Regions from separate parts of the Rhizobium sp. T1470 genome, predicted to be linked through region 1. Evidence: riboswitches for the same ligand, from Rfam matches in the RefSeq annotation. Region 1 holds a riboswitch; the other holds the start of a gene.
What was found. A riboswitch is a leader RNA that binds a small molecule or an ion and turns the genes downstream of it on or off. The one in region 1 is predicted to bind thiamine pyrophosphate.
Positions count from the first base shown of each region.

Region 2: another riboswitch for thiamine pyrophosphate. It lies ahead of thiM (hydroxyethylthiazole kinase); the one in region 1 lies ahead of thiC (phosphomethylpyrimidine synthase ThiC).

Region 1 is NZ_CP148091.1:17,391-21,239, reverse strand. Features, by position in the region: gene thiO (glycine oxidase ThiO) at 1-682, opposite strand, end outside; gene thiC (phosphomethylpyrimidine synthase ThiC) at 684-2,510, opposite strand; TPP riboswitch at 2,603-2,714, opposite strand; gene WGT02_RS00105 (FadR/GntR family transcriptional regulator) at 2,762-3,526, opposite strand; gene WGT02_RS00100 (four-carbon acid sugar kinase family protein) at 3,552-3,849, opposite strand, start outside.
Region 2 is NZ_CP148092.1:1,551,000-1,554,848, forward strand. Features, by position in the region: gene WGT02_RS28730 (LysR family transcriptional regulator) at 1-112, opposite strand, end outside; gene WGT02_RS28735 (MFS transporter) at 233-1,633, shown strand; TPP riboswitch at 1,726-1,821, shown strand; gene thiM (hydroxyethylthiazole kinase) at 1,871-2,674, shown strand; gene thiE (thiamine phosphate synthase) at 2,671-3,306, shown strand; gene thiD (bifunctional hydroxymethylpyrimidine kinase/phosphomethylpyrimidine kinase) at 3,303-3,849, shown strand, end outside.

The sequences.
Region 1 (3,849 bases):
CCACCATGAAAAGGCCATCTCCGCGCGGAACGATATAGACAGGGAAGCGGGGATGTAGCAGGCGAACGGGTCTGGTGAGGGTAACCTCGCCGGTTTCCAGATAAAGCATTTCGCCGCGAACGCCGCGAAGTCCGCTCGTCTGCCCGATCCGCGCGGCGCCAGTGCAATCCACGATGTCGTCGTAGTCGGTCTCTTCGGCCACTCGCTCGATGAATGCTATACGCCGATCGACAAGTTTTTCTCGCAGCAGACCCAAGACTCGCCTTGGATTGAGGTGTCCTTCCAGTGGGAAGAAAAGGCCGCGCCTGAAGCGCCCTGCCAGAGCTGGCTCCAATGAGGCGATATTTTCTTCATCCAACCATCTATGGCCGCTTGTGCGACCGGCGAAGCGATTGAGCTCGCTCTGGTCGCGGGCGGGAGCAACCACCAGCGTTCCGTTTCGGTGTACCTCCCCCGGCAGCATCATGTCCCACCGGTCGGGAGCATCGCGGCCTCGCAGCAATACGGCTTCCTCGGCACTTTCGCGCTCGCACCAGGGCGCGAGCATGCCGCCCGCGAGCCAGGAGGCTGCCTGCCTGGAACCTTTAGCGGGATCAATGACCGTCGCATCGGCACCGCGAAGGCTGAGTTCGTGGGCGACGACGAGGCCGGCAACGCCGGCCCCTTTGACAAGCACATGCATATCAGTCGCCCGATTGTTCGACGGCTTCGATTGGCATGTAGAGATCGCCGCCCTCGCGGTATTTCGCTGCCATCGCGTCGAGCCCTTCCTTCTGCGCCTCGGCACGGATGTCGTGCGAGATCCGCATCGAGCAGAACGTCGGGCCGCACATGGAGCAGAAGTGCGCCACCTTATGCGCTTCCTTCGGCAGCGTCTCGTCGTGGAAGCTGCGGGCGGTTTCGGGGTCCAGCGCGAGGTTGAACTGGTCCTCCCATCGGAATTCGAAGCGCGCGCGCGACAGGGCGTCGTCGCGCAATTGAGCGGCCGGGTGCCCCTTGGCGAGATCGGCGGCGTGGGCAGCGATCTTGTAGGTGATGACGCCGGTCTTCACGTCGTTGCGGTCGGGTAGACCAAGATGCTCCTTCGGGGTGACGTAGCAGAGCATCGCCGTGCCGAACCAGCCGATCATCGCAGCACCGATGCCCGAGGTGATGTGGTCGTAGCCGGGTGCGATGTCGGTGGTCAGCGGTCCCAGCGTATAGAAGGGCGCCTCGCCGCAGACGGCGAGCTGCTTGTCCATGTTCTCCTTGATCTTGTGCATCGGCACGTGTCCGGGTCCTTCGATCATGACCTGGCAGTCCTTGGCCCAAGCGATCTTCGTCAGTTCGCCGAGCGTTTCCAGCTCTGCGAACTGTGCCGCGTCGTTGGCGTCGGCAATCGAGCCCGGACGCAGGCCGTCGCCGAGCGAGAAGGAGACGTCATAGGCGCGGCAGATGTCGCAGATCTCCTCGAAATGCTCGTAGAGGAAACTTTCGCGGTGGTGATGAAGACACCACTTGGCCATGATCGAGCCACCGCGCGAGACGATGCCGGTGACGCGGTTGACGGTGAGCGGAATGTAGTGCAGCCGCACGCCGGCGTGAATGGTGAAGTAGTCGACCCCCTGCTCGGCCTGCTCGATCAGGGTGTCGCGATAGACTTCCCAGGTCAGGTTCTCGGCAATGCCCTCGACCTTCTCAAGCGCCTGATAGAGTGGAACGGTACCGATCGGCAGTGGCGAGTTGCGGATGATCCATTCGCGGATGTTGTGGATGTTACGGCCGGTGGAGAGATCCATGACTGTGTCGGCGCCCCAGCGGGCAGCCCAGACCATCTTCTCGACCTCTTCGGCCATGGAAGACGTGACGGCGGAGTTGCCGATATTGGCGTTGATCTTCACCAGGAAGTTCCGGCCGATGATCATCGGTTCGGATTCGGGATGATTGATGTTGGCGGGGATGATCGCGCGGCCGGCGGCAATCTCCTGCCGGACGAATTCCGGGGTTACGTGATCCGGAATCCGGGCGCCGAAGCTTTCGCCGTCGCGCGTGATAGCCTCCGCCTGCGCCTTGCGGCCAAGGTTCTCGCGGATCGCGATGAATTCCATCTCCGGCGTGATAATGCCGGCGCGCGCATAGGCGAGCTGGGTCACGGCCTTGCCGTCCCTTGCGCGGAACGGCTGGCGCTTGCCGGGAAATTCCGGTGTCAGCCGTTCGCCGCTGGCAAAGCCGTTGTCTTCGGGGCGGACCCGGCGGCCCTGATAGGCTTCGACGTCACCGCGGGCGACCACCCAGCCGCGGCGCAGTTCTGGAAGTCCCTGCTCGATGCGGATGTCGGCACCTTCGACGGTATAGATGCCCGAGGAATCATAGACCGTGACCGGCGGTTCGCCCGATGTCGGGTGAACGCTGATCTCGCGCATCGGGACGCGGACATCAGGGTGGATTTCTCCGGGAATGTAGATTTTTCGAGAGGCCGGCAATGGGCCTGTCGTAACGGTCGGGGTGATATTCTTTGCGGCAATATTCATGGTTTGAGGCTCCAAGTTTGCGTTTGGAGACCCAGTCCTCAGCCGGAATGATGAAAAGACGCCGACACGGTTTCCTCGCGAGAATCCAATGCCTTCGAGCGCTTGCACCGTCCCTACGCCAGTATGAACTGGATCAGGTTCAACGGGTCACTGCGTGCGATAGCAGTATCTCAGCCCCTTGCCGGGACCCCCCTGGTGAATGCGAAAAGGTTAGAACCAGAGTAGCAAAGCTGTCAAGCCGACCGCGTAGGCTACATCGAAAGGTCCAGCGCGCGGCCTTCGAAGAGACGGCTCTGCGAGCCCTCGAGATGCGCCTTCATCAGCGCCCGCGCGTCTTCCGCGCGACCTTCGACGATGGCGAGGTAGATCTTGTTGTGTTCTTCGTAGACCTGCTCAAGACCTTGGCGCGGGCCAAGCAGAGACAGACCGTGAAGATGCATGCCGACCGCGATATGCGCTTTCAGGGCATCGATCGAGGCCGTGTAGTAGTGGTTGTTGGCGGCTTCCGTGACCGCGCGATGGAACGTGAAGTCGGCGTCAGTGCGATGAAGCTGGTGGCTGGTCGCCTCACGGAGATCGGCGAGAGCAGCTGCAATCTTCTGAATCGCCGCCTCGTCGCGGCGCTTGGCAGCAAAATAGGCGGCAGCAGGCTCGATCGTCAGGCGAAACTCGTAGCAGCGCTGAATATCGGCGATCGTCTTGACCGGCGAATAGGAAAGCTGCGTCGTCGGCGAGCCATGAGCGCTGACGAAGGTGCCGGCACCTTGCCTGGCGTAGACGATGCCCTGATCGCGCAAGCGTGCCAACGCGTCGCGCACGATGGGGCGCGAGACGCCAAGCATCGATGCAAGCTCGTGCTCACCGGGAAGTCGTGAATCCGGCGGATAGTTTCCCGAGCGAATGCGCTCTTGCAACTGATCGAACACCCGATCGACCAGCTTGACGGCCTTACCGCGCTCCGGCTTTGTCGCAGGCGCCGCTTGCGCATTCGCCGATACACCGTTTGCTTCGTCCACCTTCATTCTCCCCGTCGGCATTGTCCTATGCCGCCTGATTCTGTGCAATCAGTCTTATCAAACTAGCAGAATTACCGAAGCCCCCGGACTTCACTGCGCAGCGGAAACGCAGGCCATCGGCGGTTGCGACGTCAAACCACGGAATGCCCGCCTCGATTTCGCCCTGCGGCCTCAGGATCCGAATTCCGAGCTCGCGAAAAACTGCCAGCGCCGTATCGCCACCGCCAACCATCAGCATCTCCGGGCGCGTCGCATCTATGATCGACTTTACGCCTTTCGCGAACCGGTCGGCAACTGCCGCGGTCTCGCCCGTGACTTTGCCT
Region 2 (3,849 bases), on a different replicon from region 1:
GGCCAAGCAGAAGCCGCTCGGCAGCACGAGAGACATTGCGCTCCTGCATCAGCACCGAGAAGGCAAGCAGCAGGTTGAGGTCTATCTTTCTGAGGATCGTGTCATTTATCATTATCAATAATACCTGGCATGGTTACTATCAATTTGCAATAGGTTCGGGAGGTGTACATTTTCTCGTTCCCTGACGCTCAAAGCTTCCTCCCGGGGCGTCGGCAGAAAGGAACGATCACTCATGACCATTTCGAGATCTCAAGGCGGAGCCGGCCTGGCATTGCTGTTGCTCTGCGCTGCCAACTTTCTTGATGCAATGGATGTGTCCACGATTGGCGTCGCGCTTCCGGCGATACAGGCCGAGCTTGGCATGAAGGCCACGTCCCTTCAGTGGGCCGTCAGCGCCTATGTGCTTGGCTATGGCGGTTTCCTGTTGCTGGGCGGGCGCGTCGCGGACGTTTTCGGCCACCGTCGCGTCTTCCTCTGGTCGCTCGCCATTTTCGCTGCCGCCAGCATCGCCGGCGGCTTTGTCGATAGCGGCCCGACGCTGATCGCCGCACGCCTGATAAAGGGCATCGCCGCTGCGTTTACGGCACCCGCTGCCCTTGCCCTCCTTCTGTCGGTGTTCGGCGAAGGATCGGCGCGGGCCAAAGCGCTTGGGGTCTTTGCCTCGACTGGCGCGACCGGCTTTGTCCTTGGCATGGTGCTGGGTGGTGCCGCGACGGTCTTCAGCTGGCGGGCAACTCTTGTCATGGGTGCGCCGGTCGCAATTATCGCACTGGCGATTGCTCCTTTCGTGCTGCCGGCAGACCAGCAGCGCAGCGGGCCGCGTGCCAAGTTCGACTGGGCTGGCGCGATGACAATCACGCCGGGACTCTTGCTCTTCGTCTTTGGCATCACCAATGCTGCGGCCGATGGCTGGCAGGCGGTGCCGACCTGGGGCGCGCTCGTGGCGGCTGCCGTTTTGATCGGCCTCTTTCTCATCGTCGAATCCCGTCACGCTGATCCGATGGTGCCGCTTGCGATATTCCGGCGGGGAAAGCTCTCCCACGCCAATGCCATTGCTGCGCTGTTCCAGGGCGTCTATGTCGGCTTCCAGTTCATCGCGACGCTCTATTATCAGACAGTCGTTGGCTGGTCGGCCTTCGCGACCGGGTTCTCCTTTGCCTTCGGCGGCGTCTGCGTCATGTTCCTGGCGCCACGTTTTGCGACGATCGCGCAAAATCGTGGCACGACCGGGCTGATGACGCTTGGCGTAGCACTACAGGCGCTCAGCTACATCTTCTGGATCCTGAGCGTTGGCCACATCGACCCTGTCTGGCTGGTCGCCCTGTCACAGCTCCCGCTCGGTGTCGGCTACGCCATGACCTACCCCTCCGTGCAGGTTGCGGCACTCTCCGACGTTGGCGAGGATCAGTCCGGGCTCGCATCGGGGCTATTGTTTGGCTCCTTCCAGATCGGTGGCGGCATTGTGCTTGCGGCAGCCTCAGCCATATTCTGTGCGGCTTCCGGCTTCGGCTGGGATCCGTATTTCGCCGGCATCACGTTTGTCGCGGTCCTTGCGGTCCTCGTCACGCTTGCGGCCGCACTCGGTCCGAGAGCCTCTGTCGTTGACCGGAACATCTATCAGGCGGCGGAATAGCCGGGACCTGCTTTCGCGCCGACATCGCCGGCCACATCCGGCCATGTCCATTTTATGGATGACAGTCGCCGGCTTCTCTGCGACAAGAAGGCGATGAGAGACAGGGGCGCCCTCCGGTGGAGGGCTGAGAAGCACCCTTTGAACCTGAACCGGATAATGCCGGCGGAGGGAGTCGCTCGGGACTGTCGGCTTCCCGCGTCTGTCCCTGCGCCTTTCTCCCCGGTCGAAAGGCACACCATGCAAGATCAGACTTCGCCGGGAACGCTGCTGGGCGAATTGCGCGCCCAGCCACCGCTCGTCCACTGCATCACGAATTTCGTTGCCATGAACATCGCAGCCAATGTGCTTCTGGCAGCTGGCGCTTCGCCGGCCATGGTGCATGCGGAAGAAGAGGCTGGCGAATTTGCCGCGATCGCCGGCGCCTTGACGATCAACATCGGCACACTCTCGTCAGCATGGCTGCGCGGCATGCAGGCCGCCGCCATCGCAGCCGGCCGGGCCGGCAAACCCTTTGTTCTCGATCCGGTCGCCCACTACGCCACCGGTTTTCGTCGTGCGGCGGTGGACCGGCTGCTGGAACTCGGCCCCACCGTCATTCGCGGTAACGCCTCCGAAATCATCGCGCTTGCCGGCGGGGCGAGCCGTGGTCAGGGCGTGGATAGCCGCGATCACGTCGAGCAGGCTGAGGACGCTGCCCGGCTACTAGCCAGGGAACACGGAGCGACAATTGCAGTAACCGGCTCTGTCGATTTCGTCACCGATGGCGACCGGGCGGCGCGTATCGAGGGTGGCTCGGCGTTGATGCCGCAGGTCACGGCGCTTGGCTGCTCGCTGACCTGCCTTATTGGCGCATTTTCGGCTATTCGGCCCGGCGCACCATTCGAGGCAACGGTTGCAGCCCTTGCTACCTTCTCTGTTGCCGGCGAAATGGCAGCCAGCAAGGCGGATGGCCCAGGTTCGTTTTCCTGGTGTTTCCTCGATGCACTTGCTGCGCTTGACGCTGCTACGCTCGATCGCGATGCCAGGGTGCGCGCCGCATGAGAAACCTCGATCTTTCTCTTTACCTCGTCCTCGATCCGGGCCTTTGCGCCACCGTCGGCATGGTGGAGACCGCGCGCGCGGCGGTCGCCGGGGGAGCAACCGTGGTGCAGCTGCGCGACAAGCATGCGGATACCGCACGGATGATCGAGACTGGGCGGGCACTGAAGGTGGCATTGTCTGGCACCGGTGCTGTGCTCATCGTCAATGACGACGTGGAGGCGGCTATCGCGATTGGCGCCGATGGGCTGCATATTGGCCAGGACGACATCGATGCGATCACGGCGCGGCAATTGATTGGCCCGGACATGATCCTCGGCCTCTCGGCCGAAACGGCGGCGCTGGCGGCAGCAATCGATCCCGCGGCTGTCGACTATGCTGGATTGGGGCCGGTTTTTGCGACAGCGACGAAGCCTGACCACAAACCCGCGCTGGGCTTTGAAGGGCTTTCCCGCCTCGTCAAGGTTTGTCCCGTACCGGTCGTCGCCATAGGTGGCCTGAAATCCGCCCACGTCGGTGACGTGCTTGCCGCCGGGGCCGATGGGCTTGCGGTTGTCTCGGCGATTTGCGGGACGCCCGATCCACAGCTTGCGGCACGAGAGATCGCCGAGAACATGATAAAGGCAAGAACATGATCCGAAATGTGCTGTCCATTGCAGGCTCCGATCCCTCCGGCGGGGCCGGTATCCAGGCCGATCTCAAGGCATTTTCCGCGCGCGGCGTCTATGGCATGGCAGTGATGACGGCGCTGACCGCCCAGAACACGCAAGGCGTTTGCGGCGTCCATCTGGTCCCTGCTGCCTTCGTTGCGGATCAGATTGCGGCGGTTCTTGCCGACGTGCGGGTCGACGCCATCAAAATCGGCATGATTGCGACGGCCGAGATCGCCGACGCCGTCGCCGATGCGCTTGTGCCCCACCAGGGTATCCCGATCGTTCTCGACCCCGTCATGGTCGCCAAGGGCGGAGCTGCCCTCCTCGACCCCTCCGCTGTCGACGTTCTGATCAAGCGTCTGTCGCCGCTTGCAACCTTGCTGACGCCAAACCTGCCGGAAGCGGCTGCACTGCTTCATGTCTATGCCGCCGCCACACGCAGCGACATGGCCGAGCAGGCAGACAGTCTTCGCCAACTCGGCCCGGAGGCTGTCCTCGTCAAGGGCGGACATCTGGCCGGCGACG